2 regions of the Idiomarina sp. 28-8 genome follow, and region 2 is predicted to be linked to the other one. Evidence: predicted binding sites of a transcription regulator. Region 2 holds the regulator's gene; the other holds the start of a gene.
The links. Region 2 encodes NrdR, which represses ribonucleotide reductase genes. Its sites were predicted from a motif close to AAACACNANATNTNGTGTTT; they were not measured.
Positions count from the first base shown of each region.

Region 1: nrdA (class 1a ribonucleoside-diphosphate reductase subunit alpha) is a predicted target of NrdR. The motif match lies at 9,862-9,881, and genes of this name have one in related genera.

Region 1 covers NZ_DF266795.1:10,265-22,476, reverse strand. Annotated here, with positions in the region: gene rpsA (30S ribosomal protein S1) at 1-1,037, opposite strand, end outside; gene cmk ((d)CMP kinase) at 1,152-1,844, opposite strand; gene aroA (3-phosphoshikimate 1-carboxyvinyltransferase) at 1,942-3,231, opposite strand; gene hisC (histidinol-phosphate transaminase) at 3,224-4,327, opposite strand; gene serC (3-phosphoserine/phosphohydroxythreonine transaminase) at 4,359-5,444, opposite strand; gene gyrA (DNA gyrase subunit A) at 5,441-8,080, opposite strand; gene ubiG (bifunctional 2-polyprenyl-6-hydroxyphenol methylase/3-demethylubiquinol 3-O-methyltransferase UbiG) at 8,230-8,961, shown strand; gene RJ32_RS14075 (HAD family hydrolase) at 8,962-9,645, shown strand; gene nrdA (class 1a ribonucleoside-diphosphate reductase subunit alpha) at 9,918-12,212, shown strand, end outside.
Region 2 covers NZ_DF266794.1:60,611-72,822, forward strand. Annotated here, with positions in the region: gene RJ32_RS13900 (ketopantoate reductase family protein) at 1-748, shown strand, start outside; gene ribBA (bifunctional 3,4-dihydroxy-2-butanone-4-phosphate synthase/GTP cyclohydrolase II) at 745-1,860, opposite strand; gene ribD (bifunctional diaminohydroxyphosphoribosylaminopyrimidine deaminase/5-amino-6-(5-phosphoribosylamino)uracil reductase RibD) at 1,874-3,001, opposite strand; gene nrdR (transcriptional regulator NrdR) at 2,994-3,443, opposite strand; gene glyA (serine hydroxymethyltransferase) at 3,483-4,739, opposite strand; gene ettA (energy-dependent translational throttle protein EttA) at 4,899-6,563, shown strand; gene radA (DNA repair protein RadA) at 6,616-7,980, opposite strand; gene RJ32_RS13935 (PilZ domain-containing protein) at 8,046-10,550, shown strand; gene serB (phosphoserine phosphatase SerB) at 10,524-11,186, opposite strand; gene RJ32_RS13945 (YtjB family periplasmic protein) at 11,214-11,846, shown strand; gene RJ32_RS13950 (TatD family hydrolase) at 11,803-12,212, opposite strand, start outside.

The sequences.
Region 1 (12,212 bases), on a different contig from region 2:
AGGCCTAGTGAAATGCGACGACGTTCTTCGTCAATTTCCAGAACCATAACTTCAACAGTGTCGTCCAGGTTAACCACTTTAGAAGGATGAACGTTTTTGTTAGTCCAGTCCATTTCTGATACGTGAACAAGACCTTCAACACCCTCTTCGATTTCGACGAAGCAACCGTAATCAGTCAAGTTCGTAACACGACCAGTTAAACGATGCCCTTCTGGGTAGCGGTTTGCGATATCAGCCCATGGATCTTCGCCTAACTGCTTAAGGCCAAGAGATACACGAGTGCGTTCACGGTCAAACTTCAATACTTTAACAGTGATTTCATCGCCAACGTTTACGATTTCACTTGGGTGCTTAACGCGTTTCCAAGCCATATCGGTAATGTGCAATAAGCCATCTACGCCGCCTAAGTCAACGAACGCGCCGTAGTCAGTCAGGTTCTTAACGATACCCTGAACTTCCTGGCCTTCTTGCAAGTTTTCAAGCAGCTCTTCACGCTCTGCACTGTTTTCTTTCTCGATAACAGCACGGCGAGAAACAACAACGTTGTTACGTTTTTGATCAAGCTTGATAACTTTGAATTCTAAATCTTTGTTTTCCAGGTGCGTTGTTTCACGTACTGGACGTACATCAACCAGTGAACCAGGCAAGAACGCGCGAACGCCGCCTAAGTCTACTGTAAAGCCACCCTTAACCTTACCAGAGATAATACCGATAACGGTTGCATTGTCTTCGTGTGCTTTTTCCAGTTGCAGCCATGCTTCATAACGCTTCGCTTTTTCGCGAGACAGAATGGTTTCGCCAAAGCCGTCTTCAACTGCATCAAGGGCTACGTCAACTACGTCGCCGACGCTGACTTCTAATTCACCTTCTGCATTACGGAATTGTTCTGCTGGAATCGCGCTTTCTGATTTAAGGCCGGCATCAACCAGGATCAAATCTTTTTCGATAGCAACGATAGTACCTTTAACAATGGAGCCCGGGCGTGTTTCAACTTCCTTTAGGCTTTCTTCAAATAATTCTGCAAAATTTTCTGACATAGTAATTAACTTCGCTTATAAATAAGACGTCCACTGAACTTCCGTATACAGCGGGGTTATTAAAATAGTCTGTTCGCTTCCTTACAACAGACGCCTAATTAAGGTCACCTGACCCTAGCTAGTCTTTGAGAGTTTGCTGTGCGCAAACGTCAATACTTGTTCCAACACGTCCTCTATGGACGTATCAGTGGAATCCAGATACAACGCATCCTCAGCTGGCTTAAGAGGTGCCACCGAGCGATTCGTATCACGATCATCTCTTTCTTTAATTTCGTTCACTAATTGATCAATATTAGCATCAAAACCTTTTTCCTTCAATTGCCCAAAGCGTCGTCTTGCGCGCTCTTCGGCAGAAGCCGTTAAAAAGATTTTGGCATCGGCATCAGTGAAAACAACAGTTCCCATATCACGGCCGTCGGCCACCAGACCCGGAAGCTCTTTAAACCCACGCTGGCGGCGCAGTAGAGCTTCTCTGACTCGTGGTAAAGCCGCTATTTTTGACGCCATATTACCCACTTGCTCGGTACGGATGGTCATGGTCACATCCTCGCCTTCAAGAATAATATGTGTCAATGAGCGTTCCTCTTCTGCTTCAAACTTCACATCCAGGTGCGCCGCCAAAGCCACCAGGCTTTCTTCATCTTCCGGCGTAAAATCATGGTGCAAAGCCGCTAATGCCAGTACGCGATAAATTGCGCCACTGTCCAGCAAGTGCCATCCTAGCTTTTCAGCCAATAATCGACTGATAGTTCCTTTTCCTGCCCCACTCGGCCCGTCAATCGTAATGACTGGAATATGAGTTGTCATAAAATCCTCTAATTGCTCTGCATTACGCAGCATTTAGCCGCGCAATTATACGCATTTGTAAAAAAATTGCATTAATCAAAGTCAGCGAGTCTAAGAGTTAACTGTGACAGAGCCGTGAAAACTCGGAAAAATAGTCGGGATAGGTCTTTGCACAACAACCGGGATCATTGATTGTCACTCCAGCGGAGGAAAATGCTACTAACGAAAAGCACATTGCCATGCGGTGATCGTCATAAGTATCAATTGCAATATGTCGCCAGTGTTTCAGCGGTTCAATGCGGAGAAAGTCCTCGCCCTCATCGACTGTGGCACCGAGCTTTCGCAGCTCAGTTGCCATAGCATGAAGGCGGTCGGTTTCTTTAACCCGCCAGTTTGCGACATTACGAATTGTCGTCGGCTTATTTGCGAATAAAGCCAGTAGCGCGACTGTCATTGCCGCATCGGGAATATCATTAAAGTCCTGGTCAATGCCCTGTACACTTCCTGTGCCGGATACGGTCATGCTGTTTTTATGGTAGCTCACTGACGCGCCCATGGCTTCAATGACTTCGGCGAAGCGTTTGTCGCCCTGAATCGAGTTTTTACCAACACCGATAATCTCAACCGGACCTTTACCTAACAGCGCGGCAGCCATCCAATAAGACGCAGCACTGGCATCGCCTTCGACCCAGTATTCTCCGGGCGACTGGTAGCATTGCCCGCCAGGAATAGCGTAGCACTGAGGAGAGTCTTCTTTTATCGAAATGCCAAAGTCGGACAGCATTTGCAGTGTCAGTTCAATGTAAGGTCGTGAAACCACATTCCCTTTTAATGTCAGGGTTGAATCACCGGGCAGTAACGGCAGTGCCATCAGTAAGGCCGAGATAAACTGGCTGGATACCGAACCATCAATTTCAAAGTCACCCGGCTTTAAACCAGAAGTCATTTCTAACGGAGGGAACCCAGTCTCCCCCAGATAATTAACTCCTGCCCCACGAGGCTGTATAGCATCAATTAAGTGCTTTACAGGTCGCTCATGCATTCGGGCATCACCTTTTAACACTACCGCTTGGTGTTCGTTTTTTAATGTTGCCGCTAACACAGCTATGAGCGGCCGCATTGCCGTGCCGGCGTTTCCCAGATAGAGCTCAGAAGCCGGTTTATTCCACCCCCCTCCTAAACCATTTACCCGGGTAATGAGTTTGTCATCTTCAAAGCTCACTCCCAGTGCATTAAGAGCTTCACGCATGCGGCTGGTGTCGTCGCTAACCAGTAAATTATGTAAGATGACGGGAGTCTGGCATAAAGCAGCCATAAGCAATGCCCGGTTAGCAATGCTTTTTGAACCGGGTAAGGTGACAGTACCGCGACAATGCTGTCGCGGCTCTAAATGAATAGAATTAACCACGCAGCTTTTTCATTGCCTTAATAAAGGCCTGGTTTTCTTCAGGCAGGCCAATGCTGACACGTAAATGATTAGGCAACTCATAGCCGCCAACAGGACGTACAATAACGCCCTCATGCAGAAGTTCGTCATAAAGCTTCTCAGCACCGGGCCCAACTTCTATGGTTAAAAAGTTACCGTAAGATGGAATGTAGTTAAGTCCGGACTCTTCACAAAACTCAGTTAATAGCTGCATACCCTGAGCGTTTAGTTCAACGGCTTTTTGCAAATAAGCGTGATCATCTAATACGACTTCAGCAGCTTTCAGCGATAACGAATTCATGTTGAATGGCTGGCGAATGCGGTTAAGCACATCGGCAACGCTCTCATGGCTTACCGCATAACCTGCGCGCAAACCCGCTAAGCCATAAGCTTTAGAAAACGTCCGGCTAACCACAAGATTAGGATATTCTTTTATCCACTCTACCGATGGCGCACGCTGGTCTTCCGGCACATACTCGTAATAGGCTTCATCCAGAACCACAATAATATGCTGCGGTATTTTGTCCAGAAAGCTTTTCAGTGCTGAGGTTGATAAAAATGTGCCCGTTGGATTATTGGGGTTAGCAATAAAAATCATCTTGGTTTTATCGGTAACGGCTTTAGCCATACCATCAAGATCATGGCCATAATCTACCGCAGGAACGGCAACGGGTTTTGCGCCAATAGCCTGAGTAACCAGCGGATACACCACAAACGCATGCTGAGAGAAAATAACTTCGTCTTTATCTGACACAAAGGTACGAGCTAAAATCTCTAAAACATCGTTAGAGCCGTTACCCAGAGTAATTTGTTGCGTACCAACCTCGTTGAGTTCTGCCAGACGACTTTTAAGGTAGTAACCGTTAGCATCGGGGTAACGCACTAAATCCGTTAACTCAGCTTCCAGCGCGGTTTTCACTTTTTCACTCAAACCCAGAGGGTTCTCATTTGAAGCCAGCTTAACCACGTGCTGCAGACCTAACTCACGCTGTAATTCAGACGTAGGCTTACCTGCCTGATACGGACGTAATTGCTTTACTCCGGGATTAACCAGTTCTAATGCATTAAATTCTGCCATAGCGATTCACTACCTTTTTTATTCTATTTATTTAGCCAAGCTTGCGCTCGAAATCAGCCATATAACTTAACAATGCTTCTACGCCTTCCACTGGCATTGCGTTATAAATACTAGCTCTCATGCCACCAACAAAGCGATGCCCTTTTAGCCCCAATAAACCTTGGTTTTTAGCGCCTTGCAAAAATTCTGCATCAAGCTTGTCGTCGGCCAATTGGAAAGGAATGTTCATAATTGAACGGTAAGCCGGATTAATATCATTTCTGTAAAAATCGGACTTATCGACAAAATCATATAAAAGCTGTGCTTTATGCCGGTTGCGTTCGCCCATAGCGGTTAATCCGCCCTGAGCTTTTAGCCACTTGAATACCAACCCGGCCAGGTACCAGGCAAAAGTGTTGGGCGTGTTGTACATAGACCCGTCTTTAGCCTGAAGCTGGTAATCCATAATAGATGACACCTGCTTCTGCGGATGACCTAATAGAGACTTTTTAACAATCGCAATGGCAAAACCGGAAGGGCCAATATTCTTTTGAGCTCCAGCGTATATGACGCCAAACTTTGAGACATCCAGTGGTTCAGAAAGAATATTCGATGACATATCAGCAACAATTGGCGCTTTTACGTCAGGAATCTCATGCAGCGCAATACCATCGACTGTTTCATTAGGGCAATAATGAAAATAGGCGGCATTCTCAGACAACTTCCAGTTTTCTGGAGACTGAATTTCTTTGCCTTTAGCGCCTTCCTGAACTTGCCCGGCAACATTCACTTTAGAAACAAACTTTTCGGCTTCCCTGATAGCAAAACCAGACCAAATTCCTGTATCCAGATAATCTACAGTGGCATCCGGTGACGCTATATTTTGCGGAACCGCAGAAAACTGGCCGCGGCCACCGCCTTGCAAAAAGAGTACTTCATAGTCATCAGGTACGTTTAACAGGTCGCGCAGGTCTTGCTCGGCTTCACGTGCCATGTGGACATAAACAGGGTCGCGGTGAGAAATTTCCATCACCGATACGCCCTGCCCATTCCAGTTCAGTAACTCTTCCTGAGCTTGTTTCAAAACGTCGACCGGCAACATTGCCGGTCCAGCAGAAAAGTTAAACAACTGACTCATGACTCGTCGGAACCTTCTTGATTTTCAATATTGTCTTCAGCTGCGGTTTCACCTTCTTCAGCAACAACCTCGCCGTCAATTAACACTTCATCTTCATCAATTTCGTCAATACGCTGTAAGCCAACCACTTTTTCATCATCAGCGGTGCGAATTAAGCGCACGCCCTGAGTGTTACGACCAACAGTAGAAACCTCGTTGACGCGAGTTCTTACCAGAGTGCCTTTATTACTGATAAGCATGATTTCATTGCCATCAATAACCTCCATGGCGCCTACAACTGAACCATTACGCTCACTGACCTTAATAGAGACCACACCTTTGGTAGCGCGGCTCTTAGCTGGGTATTCACTTAGCGGCGTACGTTTGCCGTAACCGTTTTCAGTCACGGTTAATACATTCGCTTCTTCCTCTTCGTATTCGCGAGGAACAATCAGTGATACAACACGTTGCCCTTCTTCTAAGCGAATACCACGAACACCTGTTGCGGTACGACCCATTGAGCGCACTTGCTCTTCAGCGAAGCGCACCACTTTACCGGCGTCAGAGAACAGCATAATTTCGCCGTTCCCGTCAGTGATATCAACACCAATCAGCTCGTCGTCATCAACTAGGTTCAGTGCAATGATGCCGCCGTTACGAGGACGTGAGTACTCTGGTAATGGCGTTTTCTTGATGGTTCCTTTGCGTGTTGCCATAACAACGAACTTATCTTCCGGATAGTCCCGTGTTGGCAAAATAGCGGTAATACGCTCATCAGCTTCAAGCGGCAACAAGTTCACTATTGGTTTACCACGAGACGCACGGCTAGCCAGCGGCAACTGGTAAACTTTCATCCAGTAAATACGGCCACGGGTTGAGAAGCACAAAATGGTGTCATGCGTGTTCGCTACCCACAGTCTTTCTATAAAGTCTTCGTCTTTCATCTTAGTGGCGGCTTTACCTTTACCACCACGACGTTGCGCTTCGTACTCAGTCAGTGGCTGATACTTCACATAGCCTTCGTGAGAAAGAGTCAGAACCACGTCTTCTTCGTTGATTAAATCTTCCATGCTGATGTCGTGTGCAGCAGCAGTAATGTCCGTTTTACGCTCATCGCCGAAGTTGTTACGTATTTCTACCAGTTCTTCACGAATCACTTCCATCAGGCGCTCTGAACTGTTCAGAATATGCAGCAGTTCAGCAATCTGTTCTAGCAGACCTTTATATTCATCCAGAATTTTTTCGTGTTCTAAACCGGTCAATTTGTGCAGGCGTAAATCAAGAATAGCCTGAGCTTGTTCTTCGGTCAGGTGATAGTTGCCATCGCGAATGCCGTATTCTTCTGGCAGATGATCAGGACGTGCAGCATCAACGCCGGCAGTTTCCAGCATTGAAGCAACATCACCCAGCTGCCATGCGCGGGCAATTAGACCAGCTTTAGCTTCAGCAGGCGTTGGTGAACGACGGATAAGCTCAATAATTTCGTCAATATTAGCCAGCGATATCGCCAGACCTTCCAAAATATGAGCACGTTCACGCGCTTTACGTAACTCGTAGACTGATCGGCGCGTAACCACTTCACGACGATGACGGACAAAACAATCCAGCATATCGCGCAGGTTAAACAAACGCGGCTGGCCTTTATCCAGGGCAACCATGTTGATACCAAACACAACCTGTAACTGGGTATTAGCGTACAAATGGTTAAGAACAACTTCGCCAACATCGCCACGACGGATCTCAATAACGATACGCATACCGTCTTTATCAGACTCATCGCGCAAGGCACTTATACCTTCAACGCGTTTTTCTTTAACCAACTCAGCAATTTTTTCAATTAAGCGAGCTTTATTCACCTGATACGGAATTTCCGTAACAATGATGGTTTCTTTACCCGTTTTCTCGTCAACTTCAATTTCCGCCTGAGCGCGCAAATGAATACGGCCACGACCGGTTTTATACGCTTCGACAATACCGCTACGGCCAGAAATTGTTGCCGCTGTCGGGAAGTCCGGCCCCGGGATGTATTCCATTAGCCCTTCAACATCAATGTCCGGGTTATCAATCATGGCGAGTGCACCATCGACAACTTCGGTCAGATTATGAGGCGGGATGTTTGTCGCCATACCAACGGCAATACCAGAAGAACCATTAACTAACAGGTTAGGTACACGGGTAGGCAGAACGTCAGGAATACGCTCGGTACCATCATAGTTGTCTACAAAATCAACCGTTTCTTTATCTAAATCGGCAAGTAACTGATGCGCAATTTTCGCCATGCGAATTTCGGTATAACGCATCGCTGCGGCAGAGTCGCCGTCAACCGAACCAAAGTTACCCTGGCCATCGACCAGCATATAACGCAAGGAGAAATTCTGTGCCATACGTACAATAGTGTCGTAAACAGCACTATCACCATGTGGGTGATATTTACCAATGACGTCACCAACGACACGAGCTGACTTTTTATAAGGTTTATTAAAGTCGTTGCGCAATTCACTCATTGCGAACAAGACTCGTCTGTGTACTGGCTTCAGGCCATCACGAACATCTGGTAAAGCACGCCCAACAATGACGCTCATGGCATAATCGAGGTACGAGCTTTTTAGTTCGTCTTCGATATTTACCGGTGACACTTCTCTGGCTAGATCGCTCATAGTTTATTCCCTAAATATAGATCCGCATATTCATTGTTATTTTGATCCAATCATTGTACCCATCCCAAACGCGTCTCGCACCCTCTTTTTCTTATTCTTTGCCTGAGGTAGACTAGCCGCGTTATCCATCTCTTAAAGACGCATAATCTATGACCACCAGTCGCTCTAAAAGTGAACAAAAAAACGTCGATCCGGAAGAGATCGCAAAATTTTCAGCCCTGGCCTCGCGCTGGTGGGACCCCGATGGAGAATTCAAACCCTTACATAAAATAAACCCCGTTCGACTAGGGTTCATTGAAAACCATACTGACGGCCTATTCGGTAAAAAGGTACTGGATGTCGGCTGCGGCGGTGGGTTACTCAGCGAAGCTATGGCTGAACGTGGTGCTCAGGTTACGGGGGTTGATTTAGCCGAACAGTCATTAAAAGTGGCACGTTTGCACGCATTAGAAAGCGGCCGTCAAATCGACTACCAATGCATTGCTATTGAAACTCTGGCGGATCAGCAGCCAGCAAGCTTTGATGTGGTGACTTGTCTGGAGATGCTGGAGCATGTACCTGACCCTAAAGCTATTGTAAAAGCCTGTGCTAAAGCACTAAAACCTGGCGGGAAGATCTTTTTTTCCACGCTAAACCGGAATGTAAAGTCTTGGCTATTAGGTATTGTTGCCGCTGAGCATGTTTTAGGCTGGGTTCCCAAAGGAACTCATCAGCATCAACGTTTTATCAAACCATCAGAGCTACTGCGTATGACAGATGCCGCCGCGTTAGAAGATATCGCCATTAATGGTCTTATCTTTAATCCACTGAAAGGATTTGTTCTTTCAGAAAAAGATGTTGATGTGAATTACATTATCGCTTTAAAGAAGCCGGAGTCATAAATGGCCTCATCAGACAGGAATTCTCCGGTAAAGGCGGTATTGTTCGATTTAGACGGCACGCTGCTTGATACAGCCCCAGATCTGGGTGCTGCACTGAACGCTGTATGCGAACAATACGAACGCCCTGCTATTACGGCTGAGGTGTTTACGCCAGTCGCGTCGCATGGCTCCAGAGGTATGCTGCAGCTAGCTTTTGCCAATGAGTACAGCGACATGGAAGCCGAACTCAGGCACGCTTTTCTCAGTGCTTATAAACAAAATATAGCCACTCATACGCAACCCTACCCTGGGGTTTTGGAGCTACTTGCCGTGCTGCAGCGTGAATCTATTCAAGTTGCTATAGTCACCAATAAGCCAGAGCGCCTAACCCAACAATTATTGCCTCACTTCCCGGAGTTTGAAGCTATTCGTGTGGTCGTAAGCGGTGATACCTTAAGCGTAGCAAAGCCTTCGCCGGAACCTTTATTCTATGCGGCTGAAAAGCTGGGAATAGAACCTGCCGACTGTCTTTATGTCGGAGATGCGGAACGGGATATCGAAGCTGGTCGCAATGCCGGCATGGTTACTGTGCTTGCTGAATATGGTTATATTAGCAATGAGGATCAGCCGCAACGCTGGCAAGCCGACTATCATATCGCCTCACCACTGGAGTTACTGAAGTTACTAGCTATTGATAATTCTTGATCTATAAACATCTTTTAAAAGATCAAAAAAATATATAGCAAGATTACCAGCGCAAACTCACGCCAAACAAAGGCTGACAAAAAATCAAGATTTCTAAATCAAAATTATTCCTGTTTTTGCCCGTAAATTTACTTGATCGAAGTGGCAGTTAGACCTAGCATACTCTTCATTCCCAAGACACTAGATATTGTGTAAATATCGCCCTGTACAACTAATAAGCACAATATCTTGTGGCTACAAACATATAACAAAAAGCTAAGAGTCGGCGCAAAATGAACGAGCAACTTTATGTCACTAAACGCAGCGGCGAACGCGAACCGCTAAACCTCGATAAAATTCACCGGGTTATCATGTGGGCCGCTGAAGGTCTTAACAATGTTTCAGCTTCTCAGGTCGAAATTAAGTCTCACATTCAGTTTTACGACGGTATTAAAACCGAAGATATCCACGAGACCATCATCAAAGCTGCAGCTGATTTAATTTCAGAAGAAGCGCCCGACTATCAATATATGGCTGCGCGTCTGGCTATTTTCCACTTGCGCAAAAGGGCCTACGGTAAGTTTGAGCCACCGCGTCTTTACGACCAGGTCAAAAAGATGGTTGCAGAGCATCGCTACGATGAGCACCTGCTGGAAGACTATACTGAAGCAGAATTTGACCAGATGGACGAAATTCTGGATCACTGGCGTGACATGAACTTCTCGTACGCGGCCGTTAAACAGCTAGAGAACAAATATCTGGTTCAAAACCGGGTTACCGGCGACATCTATGAAAGCGCTCAGTTCTTATACATTCTGGTAGCGGCTTGTTTGTTTGCCAACTACCCGAAAAGCACTCGTATGGACTACGTTAAACGTTTCTACGACGCCGCTTCTGAATTCAAAATCTCGCTACCAACACCTATTATGTCGGGTGTGCGCACGCCTACGCGTCAGTTCAGCTCCTGCGTTCTGATTGAAGCTGGCGATAGTCTCGATTCTATTAATGCCACTTCAAGCGCCATCGTAAAATACGTATCGCAGCGTGCCGGTATTGGCATTAACGCAGGGCGTATTCGCGCTCTGGGCAGCCCGATCCGTAACGGTGAAGCCTTCCACACAGGTTGTATTCCGTTCTATAAATATTTCCAGACAGCGGTAAAAAGCTGTTCGCAAGGTGGTGTTCGTGGTGGCGCCGCTACCCTGTTCTACCCGCTTTGGCATCTGGAAGTTGAAAGCTTATTGGTACTGAAAAACAACCGCGGTGTTGAAGAAAACCGGGTTCGCCATCTGGATTACGGTGTGCAGTTTAACCGCACCATGTACCAGCGTCTGATTAAAGACGATTACATTACCTTGTTCAGCCCGTCGGATGTGCCAGGCCTTTACGACGCATTCTTTGAAGATCAGGACGAATTTGAGCGTTTGTACCTTCAGTACGAGCAGGATGAAAGCATCCGCAAAAAACGTATTAAAGCCATTGAGTTGTTTGGTTTGTTTATGCAGGAACGCGCCAGTACTGGCCGTATCTACGTACAAAACGTTGACCACTGCAACACGCACAGCCCGTTCGATTCTAAAGTTGCTCCTATTCGTCAGAGCAACCTGTGTCTTGAAATTGCGTTACCAACTAAGCCTCTAAGTCATGTGAACGACGAAGAAGGTGAAATTGCCCTTTGTACGCTGTCGGCCTTTAACTTAGGCAAAATTGAAAACCTGGGCGAGTTTGAAAACTTAGCCGACTTAGCCGTTCGCGCACTGGATAGCCTGCTGGACTATCAGGAATACCCTGTTCCGGCCGCTTATAATGCAACAATGAACCGTCGTACTCTGGGCATTGGTGTGATTAACTTTGCTTACTACTTAGCTAAGCACGGCGTTAAATATTCAGACGGCTCTGCAAATGGTCTGGTTCATCAGACCTTTGAGGCAATACAGTATTATCTGATGCAAGCGTCAATGAATCTGGCTAAAGAAAGAGGTGCGTGCCCTAAATTTAATGAGACCACCTACTCTCAGGGCATTATGCCAACCGATACCTACAAGAAAGACCTGGATAAGGTTTGCGATGAACCTCTGCATCTGGACTGGGACAAGCTTCGTGCCGACATCAAACAACACGGCATGCGTAACTCCACGTTATCAGCGTTAATGCCTTCTGAGACATCGTCGCAGATTTCTAACGCGACTAACGGTATTGAACCGCCTCGTGGTTTTGTCAGCATTAAGTCGTCAAAAGACGGTGTCACCAAACAGGTAGTTCCTGATTACGAAAACTTAAAAGACAAGTACGAGCTGTTATGGCAAATCCCGAACAACAAGGGATACCTTGAGCTGGTTGGTATTATGCAAAAGTTTGTCGACCAGACAATTTCTGCGAACACCAATTACGACCCAAGTAAATTCCAAGCCGGAAAAGTACCAATGAAGCAGCTTCTGCAGGACTTATTAACGGCCTATAAGCTTGGTGTTAAGACGCTTTACTATCATAACACCCGTGACGGTGCTGCGGATAATCAATCCGACATTGCTGCACGTAAAGGTGCTGCTGCGTCTCAAGCTCAGCCGACAGAAGTGATCATTGAAGAA
Region 2 (12,212 bases):
TGCTCCGGTTATTACACAACCTTTGCCCGAAAATACTGTGTTCGTTGTTGCGGTTAAGGCCTTTGATGTGGTTCAGGCCTTGCAACGCATAACGACATTGCATGGCTTTAATAAAACCATGCCCATAATAATAAGCCACAACGGTATGGTGGAACTTCCGGAGCCGGTAAAAGAACTTAATTTACACCCATTGGTGACAACTCATGGAGCAGTGATAAGCCGAAATGAGAATGGCAAGCTTTGTATAGAACACCGCGGGGCAGGCCGAAGCTGGCTGGAAGTTGGCCCTGCAGTCCGGAATCAGCCGACGGACTTTGACCCAGGCTTGGTCCTGCAACAGGCTTTTCCTCCGCTTACTCTGGAACAAGATCTCAGTCAGAGGCGCTGGTTAAAGTTCATTATTAATTGCGTTATTAATCCGCTGACCGCAGTTCATCAGTGCGCAAATGGCGAATTACTGAAGGAAAACTGGCAGACACAAGTATACAGCCTTGTGGCAGAAGCCGTTGCTGTAGCCAAGAGTCAAAACGTGTCGCTGACAACTGAGGAATGCTATAAGGAGGTACTTTTTGTAGCAAAGGAAACAGCCTTAAACCACTCTTCAATGCTGCAGGATATTCAACAACAACGGCGTACCGAGATACAGCAGTTAACCGGTTATTTAATTAACGCTGGTAAGACGGCGGGTGTTGCCACACCGACTCACCAGCAACTACTTGATGAATTCCAACGAAGTTACGGCGGTTAGTCTTTATCTTCAATAAAGTCGACCACTTCCAGGCCAAAGCCTGACAGTGCAGAGTAACGTTTTGGCGAGCTCATTAAGTGCATTTTATGAATGTTCAAGTCTGCCAGAATCTGTGAGCCTAAACCGACATTCCGGGACGCATTTGACGCCGACGTCGTTGGCTTGTGTTCGCCTTTGTCCTGAGCTTCAAACTCACACACCTGAGCAATGATGCTTTCCGGCGTCTGCTGACGACCAATAATAACCAGCACACCATCGTGTTCAGCAATATAGGACATAGCTTTCTGAATTGGCCAACTGCGTTTTGCTGCACGCTCCGTTAAAAAGGTATCGTGGAAGGTGTCCTGCAAATGAACTCGTACGTTAGTCGCTTTATCTTGCGAGAGATCACCGTGAACAAGAGCATAATGTACCTGTTCATCAATAGTGTCCTGATAAGTGATTAACCGGAACTTGCCAAATGCCGTAGGCAAATTACATTCAGCCACCCGTTCTATGGTTTTTTCCTGTATCGAGCGATATTCGATTAAATCGGCAATGGTGCCGACTTTTATACCATGCTCTTCAGAAAAAGCTTCAAGATCAGCGCGGCGCGCCATGGTGCCATCTTCGTTCAGTACTTCCACTATAACGGAGGCTGGTTCAAAACCAGCTAAACGCGCAAGATCACAACCCGCCTCAGTATGGCCTGCACGGTTCAATACCCCACCCGACTTCGCTTTTAACGGGAAAATATGTCCCGGCATGACTAAATCTTCGGGCTTGGCGTCTTTTTTCACAGCATCCAGCACGGTTTTCGCTCTGTCCGCCGCGGAAATACCTGTGGTTACACCCTCAGCAGCCTCAATCGAAACAGTAAAACTTGTTGCGTATGGTGCGTTGTTCTTATCCACCATTAACGGTAAGTTCAGTTGCTCGCAGCGTTCTTCAGTCAGCGTTAAGCAAATTAGTCCACGACCGTAACGCGCCATAAAGTTGATGGTTTCCGGCGTCACACACTCGGCTGCAATAATGATATCGCCTTCGTTTTCGCGGTCTTCGTCATCCATAAGGATAACCATTTTACCCTGACGAATATCTTCGATAATCTCTTCTGTGCTATGCAGTGACATAACGCTTTACCCTTTAATCTTGTGTATGAGGTACTGCTACCAAGCGTTGATCTGGGCCTACCTGCCGACGATCAATAATTTTAAATCTTGGTGCTGAAGCTAAATTCAACGGCTCGTTCATGTCGATAACCGAACGTCCGTGATGACCCAATAACTGACCCGAACTGTAAATCATCAATCTGTCGCATAATTGCTGCTGAATAAGAGCGCCCGCCAAATTTGCCCCACACTCAGTCCATAGCTGGTTAATTTCGCGGTTAGCCAATTCAACCATAAGTGCCGGCAGACTCACTTTACCGTTAGAGTCTGCGGCTATAATTAATTCATGACAATGTGGGTGGCGACTGGGTTTACCGGGAGTTGTGCGCACTAACCAAACCGGCGCCGGAGAGTCAAAAACTCTGGCCTCATCATTCACCCGGTGCTGACTGTCAATAATAATACGTACCGGCTGTTTTAATGGCTCAGGCAGTGCCCTTGATTTTGGCCACTGGTCAACACGCACCGTCAATTTAGGATCGTCAGCCAGAATCGTTGCGGCACCACTCAGTATGGCATCGCCCTGTGCCCGAAAAAACTGCACATCACTGCGGGCAGCAGAGGACGTTATCCATTGACTGCGGCCATCTGACAACGCCGTTTTTGCATCCAGTGAGGTTGCCATTTTTAGGGTTACCCATGGACGTTGTCGTGTCATTCGGGAAATAAACCCCGGATTCAGACTCTCCGCAGCCGATTGCAGTACACCGACGTCCACAGAAATACCCGCAGCTTTCAGACGCTGAATACCATTACCGCTGACCCGTGGATTTGGATCCTGCATGGCAACCACAACACGTTTTACTCCGGCCTCAATTAACGCATCGCAACAAGGCGGTGTACGACCAATATGACTGCATGGCTCCAACGTGACATAAGCCGTTGCGCCCCTAGCTTTTTGCCCTGCCGCGCGCAAAGCATGTACTTCAGCGTGAGGTTCGCCAGCCTGATGATGCCAGCCTTCACCAACAACTTCAGTCCCGAGAGTAATGACACAGCCAACCGCAGGGTTCGGCCTGGTCGTCATCAGCCCACGCCGTGCCAGCATTAACGCACGGTGCATCATTTGATGGTCAAAGTACTGCGGGTTTAACTCAGTCATTAAGGCGCGCTATTTCTTCACCAAATTCGCGAATGTCCTCAAACGAGCGATAAACAGAAGCAAAACGAACGTAAGCAACCTTGTCTATCTGCTTGAGATTTTCCATTACCAGACTGCCGACGAAGTTACTGCTTATTTCACGCTCACCGGTTGCCCGGATACTGGATTTAATCTTGTTAATAGCCTGCTCCATCAACTCGAGACTCACAGGCCGCTTTTCCAGCGCTCTCAGCAATCCATTTCGGAGTTTATCTTCGTTAAATGGTTCGCGGGAACCATCAGTTTTGATAACCCGCGGCATAACCAGCTCAGCGGTTTCAAAGGTTGTAAAGCGCTCCTTGCAATGATTACATTCACGCCGGCGACGAACCGAGGCACCATCCGCAACCAATCGCGAATCGATAACCTTAGTATCCTGTGTGCCGCAAAATGGACAATGCATTGCCTGACTCCTTTATGTGCGCTCTACAACTGATAGCAATTAACCGTAAACCGGAAACTTAGCGCATAACGCTTTTACTTGCTCGCGAACTTCATTAATTTTGCTTTCGTCAGCAATGTCATCCAGCACGTCGCAAATCCAGTTGGCGACCTGCTCAGCCTCAGCTTCTTTAAAGCCGCGGCGAGTAATTGCCGGCGTGCCTAAACGCAGACCTGAAGTGACAAAAGGTGAACGCGGGTCATTAGGAACCGCATTTTTGTTAACGGTAATGAACGCTTTACCTAAAGCCGCATCGGCGTCTTTACCAGTAATATCTTTGTCGATAAGGTCGACCAGGAATAAATGATTCTGAGTGCCGTTCGACACAATTTTGTAACCGCGCGCCTGCATGGTTTTTACCATGGCATTGGCGTTCACTAACACCTGCTTTTGGTAGTCTTTAAATTCTGGCTGCAACGCCTCCTGAAAAGCCACCGCTTTACCAGCGATAACGTGACACAGCGGCCCCCCCTGGTTACCCGGGAATACCGCACTGTTTAATTTCTTGTGTAACTTTTCGTCGTCACTGCCGGAAATAATCAAACCGCCACGAGGACCCGCCAGAGTTTTGTGCGTAGTGGTAGTGACAACATGAGCATAAGGTACAGGATTCGGATAAACGCCGGCAGCAACCAGACCCGCTACGTGCGCCATATCAACCATTAAATAAGCATCAACTTTATCGGCAATTTCACGGAATTTTGCCCAGTCAACAATGCCTGAATACGCAGAGAAACCTGCGACGATAACTTTCGGTTTATGTTCCAGCGCCAGCTTTTCAACTTCGGCATAGTCAATTTCACCGGTGGATTCATCCAGGCCGTATGAAACCGCATTGTAAAGTTTGCCCGAAAAGTTCACACCAGAGCCGTGTGTTAAGTGACCGCCGTGAGCCAGGCTCATACCAAGAAAGGTATCGCCGGCTTCCATCATTGCCATAAAGGCAGCGGTGTTGGCTTGAGAACCGGAATGCGGTTGTACGTTTGCATACTTGGCGCCGAACAATTCTTTTGCCCGCTCAATAGCCAAGTCTTCTACTTTATCAACAAACTCACAGCCGCCGTAGTAACGCTTGTGCGGATAGCCTTCTGCGTATTTGTTGGTCAGTTGTGACCCCTGAGCCTGCATTACCCGCGGACTGGTGTAGTTTTCCGATGCTATCAACTCAATGTGTTGTTCCTGACGTTCAACTTCACCCTGCATCGCCTGCCATAAGTCCGCGTCAAAGTCGGCAATGTTCATCTCAGATTTCAGCATTACAGCTCTCCAAATCATTAAATGGTCTTAATTTGCCCGCTATTTTACCTTAAAACACAAATGAGTGCCTAGTTCAGCACAACAAAGTTTGGGGATGTCCGTAAATAACAGTAAACTATGCAGTAACTTTTTTGTTGATAAGAAGGATTTTACGTCGCTATGGCGCAATATATCTATTCAATGTCGCGGGTGAGCAAAGTTGTTCCCCCCAAGAAAACGATTTTAAAAGACATTTCTCTGTCGTTTTATCCCGGCGCCAAAATTGGTGTTTTAGGCGTTAACGGTGCTGGTAAGTCGACCTTAATACGCATTATGGCGGGTGTTGATAATGAATACGAAGGCGAAGCCCGTCCGTTAGCAGGTATCCAAATTGGTTATCTGCCTCAGGAACCTCAGTTAGATGAAAATAAAACGGTGAAAGAAACCGTTGAAGAGGCTGTGGCAGATGTAAAAGAGGCCTTCGCTAAGCTTGACGAAATTTATGCCGCTTATGCCGACGAAAACGCAGATTTCGACGCCTTAGCAAAAGAGCAAGGTGAGCTTGAAGCCTTGTTGCAGGCAAAAGACGGGCATAATATCGACAACATTCTTGAGCGTGCTGCAGACGCACTGCGCCTGCCGGAGTGGGATGCAAAAATCGGTAACTTGTCAGGTGGTGAAAGACGCCGTGTGGCCATTTGCCGCCTGTTGCTGTCGAAGCCTGACATGCTGTTACTAGATGAGCCGACCAACCACCTGGATGCAGAATCGGTGGCCTGGCTTGAACGCTTCCTGCACGACTACAATGGTACTGTGGTTGCGATTACCCACGACCGCTATTTCCTTGATAACGTTGCGGGCTGGATCCTTGAACTGGACCGTGGTTACGGCATTCCGTGGGAAGGCAACTACTCCTCCTGGCTGGAGCAAAAAGAAAAGCGCCTGGAGCAGGAAGAGCGTTCTGAAAAAGCACGCCAGCGTACTATTAAGCAAGAGCTGGAATGGGTACGTACTAACCCGAAAGGCCGCCAGGCGAAAAGCAAAGCACGTCTTAACCGCTTTGAAGAACTACAAAGTGGCGATTACCAAAAACGTAACGAAACCAACGAACTGTTTATTCCACCAGGCCCTCGCTTAGGCGATAAAGTTATTGAGGTTAACGCTATAAGCAAGGCTTACGGCAAGCGCCAGCTCATTGATAACTTAAGCTTTAGCGTCCCCAAAGGCGCTATCGTTGGTATTATCGGTCCAAACGGTGCGGGTAAATCCACTTTATTCCGCATGATTAGCGGGCAGGAACAACCTGACAGTGGTTCAGTTGAATTGGGCGAAACCGTGCAGTTAGCCAGTGTTGATCAGTTCCGTGACAACATGGATGACAGCAAAACCGTCTTTGAAGAAATTACTGACGGCAACGACATTCTGAAAATTGGTAACTTTGAAGTTAACGGCCGGGCTTATGTTGGTCGCTTTAACTTCCGTGGTACCGACCAGCAAAAACGTATTGGCGAGCTGTCTGGTGGTGAGCGTAACCGTGTGCATTTAGCCAAGCTGCTAAAAGCCGGCGGCAACACCTTGTTACTCGATGAGCCCACCAACGATTTAGACGTGGAAACCCTGCGGGCACTGGAAGAAGCGATTCTGGAATTCCCGGGCTCTGTGATGGTTATTTCGCACGACCGTTGGTTCCTTGACCGTATTGCTACTCACATTCTGGACTACCGCGACGAAGGTGAAGTGGTATTCTACGAAGGTAACTACAGCGATTACGAAGCTTATATGAAAGAAAAATTCGGTGAACAGGCTATGGAGCCGCACCGCATTAAATACAAACCTATTGGTTAATAAGCTGAATAGCAAAGGGGGAGCTTTATCGCTCCCCTTTTTTATTTCCGAATTACATGACATCCAGCGCTTGCTGAAGATTTTTCACCCCAATAACTTCCATACCCTTGGGCGAGGTTTTGGGCTTATTACCAATAGGTACAATAGCTTTTTTAAAACCATGCTTAGCCGCTTCGTTTAAACGCTCCAGACCATTAGGTACCGGGCGTATTTCGCCGGCTAACCCGACTTCGCCAAACACGATTAACTCACGTGCCAGAGGTTCGCCTTTGAAACTCGACACTATAGCTAATAATAAAGCTAAATCCGCAGAGGTTTCAGATACCTTCACTCCGCCAACGACGTTCACAAAAACGTCCTGATCCGATACCTGTAAACCGCCATGCCGGTGCAGAACGGCCAACAACAGTGCAAGACGCGTAGCTTCAAGTCCTACCGCAACCCGCCGAGGATTCGCAAGAGCCGAGTAATCTACCAATGCCTGAATCTCGACCAACAAAGGTCGGGTACCTTCCCAGATCACCATCACCACAGAGCCATTGCCTTGATCTTCCGCGCGTTGCAGGAATATCGCCGATGGATTCGAGACCTCTTTCAGTCCACCACCTGTCATCGCAAATACTCCGAGTTCATTTACCGCACCAAACCGGTTCTTGGTGCCACGCAGAGTGCGATAACGGGAATCTGATGAGCCATCCAGAAGTACAGAGCAGTCAATGCAATGTTCCAGCACTTTTGGCCCGGCCAGATGTCCTTCTTTGGTCACGTGTCCGACCATAATAATGGCGACATTTTTTTGTTTGGCGTAACGCGTTAAAAACGCGGCTGATTCGCGCACCTGAGATACGCTGCCCGGTGCCGACTGAATATCCGCCATATGCATCACCTGAATGGAATCAATGACCATAATGGCAGGTTTTTCTTTATCAGCCAGCTGGCAAATGCTTTCCACTGAGGTTTCGGACAACATACGCAGTTTATTCGTCGGCAGGTTAAGCCGCTGCGCCCGCATTGCCACCTGCTGCAGAGATTCCTCGCCGGTAACGTATAATGCAGGCATGCGTTCTGCCAGTTTGCATAAGGCCTGCAGTAATAACGTACTTTTTCCCGCGCCCGGTGAACCGCCGATGAGTATGGCCGATCCGGGCACAACGCCGCCGCCCAAAACGCGGTCAAACTCCTGAAAGCCCGAGCTAAAACGCGGAACTTCCTGTAAGTCCACCTCGTTCAGGGTTTGCACCCGGCCTTCGGTAATACCGCTGAAGCCCCGCCGTTCAGATGAAGTAGAAGTTGTTTTTGATGTTAAACGAATTTCAGTTAGCGTGTTCCAGGCCTTACATTCCGGGCATTGCCCAAGCCAGCGCGGGAAGTCGGCGCCACAGTCATTACACACATACGCACTTTTTGCTTTTGCCATTCGTCTGCTTCTCGTTTTATGATGAGGTATTATTCAAGAATAACTATAAAAAATATTAGACTTTGATGCCGAACCTTTATTTTGACCAACTTATCGATCAGTTAAAACCCGTCGTTTACGATACTGACTTTGACACCTTATTTCAGTCGTTAACTGAAAACGAAGATGGTCCCACAAAGTTCAAGCTTAAAATGGAGCTTAGACGTTTAGCTGCTCCCTGTCATCGCACTGTTGATTTGCGTAATCAGGTCGATGGCGAGTGCCGTCCTTACGAATACAATGGGCGCAGGCATCAGCTTGACGATGTTGCTATTGAAATTTTTGAGCAGGGTCTGGAAACCTATAAAGGCGTTTTCACCCAGGATACTTTTGAACAAATACTGGATGCAGACAATCATTTACGCCAGGCTCGCGAAGAAGAAAGAGCCTTCGCACAAAGTTTAGCGAACCACAACGCCGAGCCCTTAAGTGGCCAGTCACCATTTTTAAACAACGACAACGAGGCTGAATCTTACCTTTTAGAGACATTCCACTTTGGCCAGTACCCTTACCGCGCCGAAGAACGAATGAATTTTACCATCGAAGTCGGGCTGGAAGACAGTAAAGGAAAAAATTATCAGGCGGTAACAGCTGATATTTCCATTACCGGGATGCGCGTGCGCGTTAACGACGAACATAATCTGCAATACGGCGATTCACTGTCGCTTTATTTTACCGGGTTGGCGAAAGAGTTCACGGTAAACCCCGAAACACGAATTCCCTATCGCATTGTCGGAGTTCAGGAAGTAGACGGTAAACATTACTTAAGCTTGAATCGAGATCCGGACTATCAGTCAGCCGAACTGGATAAGTTTTTTCATCGATTCATTAATGGTTATAAAAAACGCTACCGCGTTAATATTGATAATACTTACAACACCATACTCAATAAAGGACACGAGCAATTCCTGTTGCCCAGGATGCAGCAGTTGCCGGTGTTCTTTTCTGAGGCAAACAAACAACTGGTAGCCGATTACGTATTAACCACCGACAACAACCGCTTTATTTTAAGTAACTGGATTAATGAACTGAATCAAATCAGTTTCGGTTCTATTTTTAATCTGCGCCGCAGCCGCTGGTTACTGCACGACTTAGCTCAAAAGGAGCAAACTCGGTTGCTGGTAATGACCTTTTCTATTACCGCCCGCGGAAAAATTTACAACTACTCTGCCACCGCAGAAGAGCTGCAAAAAACCGGTTTATGGGACACCTATATTGCCTTTGGCAGTAAAAAAGCGTCCTGGCGAGTTTATCAAATTGATTTACGTCGGGTAGATTTGAATCAGGCATGGCAACCCCAGAGCGTTCCGAAGAACATTAATGTTCCGTTTCGCATCAACCCGCCTACAGCACAAGTTAAACGAGCGATAGCACCCTTACGATATATGGGAGTGGTCAACGATATAACGGATAGTTTGCAGGGCTTTTTCGATACCGGTATTGAAAAAGAGCAGTTATCATCATTAAAAGCTTTCGCGCACCCACCGTCCACACCTATTCGTACTAAAGAAGCACGCCTTGAGTTTATTAACTTACGCAGTGAGAAACGCTTCAGCTACCGCAGTCGTTGCCGGGTTAAAGTTGGCAAGCTGGTTCGTGACGGCATGATCATTGACCTTTCCGTCAGCGGTCTGCAAGTACAAATTGATACACCTTTACCGGCAGAAAAAGGTGACAACGTCGACATTTCGCTGACCGGCTTTAAGAAGCTCTATAAAAAAGCCAAGTTAGACCATTTAGCTTACACCATAGCTTCTGTTGACGATGCCCGCACCACCTTGCGTTTGAAAATTGAAGGTGACAATGAACAACACATGGGCTCGGAGTTCATACGCTTTTTAATTCGTGAACAGCGTGACCTTCTTAAGTTGCAAGTGGAAAACACCTCAATAAATGGGCTGGAACTATGTCTGCGCAATTTGTACTGTGACGCTCCGGGCTCATTACCGGTATTTCTGTACAGAAATAAAAAACGTAAAACTTCTGTGCGCAGGGCTGGTCTCTCTAACTGGCCATCCGGATGGGCTAAATTATTAGCTAAATTTCCCGGCAGTCAGCCAAGTGCTATTAATTTACAACCGCTGCTGCGAGGCTCTTCGTTAACAGAAGAACTTCTCCCCAGGTTAAATGAGATGGATCGTACATCGGAACCTGTCACTTTATTGCTGTTACTGCGGTTATATCGTCAAAATGGTGAGGACATAGTTCAGACCCAATGGCTGGAAGGTAATGACAACCAGGCTATTGAATCTTTTATTGAGCAAAGCATACCCAATTCTATCTTTCGGGCTGTCACTGTGACTCTTTCCAGAACAGGACGCCCTGATACTCAGTTTATTCAGGCCGAACTGAATTACATTAGCCGCTATGCCGCTTATCGGGCGCAGGAAATAGAAGAAGACTTGTGGCAGGTATACGCCATTGCAGACACGGTTGATGTGACCGAAAGCTTACTGGAGTTTGCCTTAACGGGCACCGACGCCATTAAGGAGCAACAGGAGCGCTTAAATAACTGGCTCAATAAGTTCTGACTGTTTAAGGTAGCCTAGTATCTCGAGTAAGTTATTGGAATTGACAGAATAATCCGCAATAGCCTGCAATGCCGGTTTTGCATTAAAAGCAATACCAACAGCAGCGGCTTTAAGCATTAAGGCGTCGTTGGCGCCGTCTCCTACCGCAACGGTTCGGTCAGACGGAATATTCCAGTGCCCGGCCAGTTGCTGAAGCTGTTCAGCTTTAACTTTAGCGTCAACAATGTCACCTAATACCTTCCCGGTCAGACAGCCATCGGCTACTTCCAACTGGTTAGCGATAACCGCATCCAGATTCAGAGCCGCCTGAACCCGGTTTGCAAACCAGGTGAAACCACCGGAAACCAGTGCAGTTTTCCAGCCCGCGGCTTGCAGCGCCTGAATAAGTTCTTTAGCGCCGGGGTTAAATGGAATAGGTGAAAATAAACTTTCCAGATCAGACTCTTTAATGCCTTCGAGGCAGGCCACACGCTGGGTTAAGCTCTCTGCGAAATCAATTTCTCCCCTCATAGCGGCTTCCGTTATGGCCGAGACTTTAGTATAACGGTTGTTTAATCGTGCAATTTCGTCGATACACTCAATATGAATTAAGGTAGAATCCATGTCGAAAACAATTAAACCAGAACTGTGTTTCATTTAACGGGAAACTCCTGAGCTGAACTCATGCGACTAACAGAATCCAGGCAATGGCAAAGAGTAAAAAGTACTTTGCTTAACAATAAAACCAAAGCCATTATTCGTATTATGACGAAACGTGCTCTGCGCTTAGCCGCTGCCGGTGGATTACTGCTAATCATTATTAATGTCTGGAATATTGCCAGTGTCCAGTCGCAACAGCAACTTTTCTCGCAAACTCAGTCGGTAACTCAGCTTATGATGGATCAGGCCGAGCACGAAGCGCATTATTGGCTTGAACATCAAAATACCGAGCGCTTAACTGCTCTGACCGACAATATCGCCAGCCACCCCGAAGTTATGGCGGCAACCATTCGTAACCGTTTTGGTGAACTGCTCGTGCACAGTGGCGTTAATTCATCCATTATTGACTGGCCCACTAGCGAAGACACTTCTGAGCCATGGGTACTGGTTGAAGAAATTAACCTGGAAGACAATGTGAGTGGTTATTTACAGGTCATTTTCGATAAAAATTTATTATTGAAGCAAAGCCAGACCGCCCATAACGGCCTGATGCAACAAGGTAAACTCTTACTTCTTCTGGCGATGCTAGCCGGTGTGTTTATTATGCTTGGCTTTAACCGGATACGTGATCGTTACTGGCAGGTTGAGCCTCATTAAACAGCTCACAACTGTTCTTCCATAAAGCCTCGCTAAGTGAGTCTTTATCAACCTTTCTCAACTCGGCTAAAACGCTCAAAACCTTTGCAATCCTTGCCGGTTCATTACGTTCTCCCTGATGTCCGCAAATAGGCATATCCGGTGAATCAGTCTCTAGCACCAAAGCTGATAGCGGTACTTTGGCTATTGCCTGTCGCGTTTTTTGTGCCCGGGTGTAAGTAATTACTCCGCCAACACCCAACTTATAACCGCAATCAACAAACTTCATAGCCTGCTCATAGCTGCCACTGAAGGCGTGTATAACGCCTTGCTCAGGACCATATTGTTTGACTAACGGATGAGTTGTCTCCAGAGTTTTACGGTGAT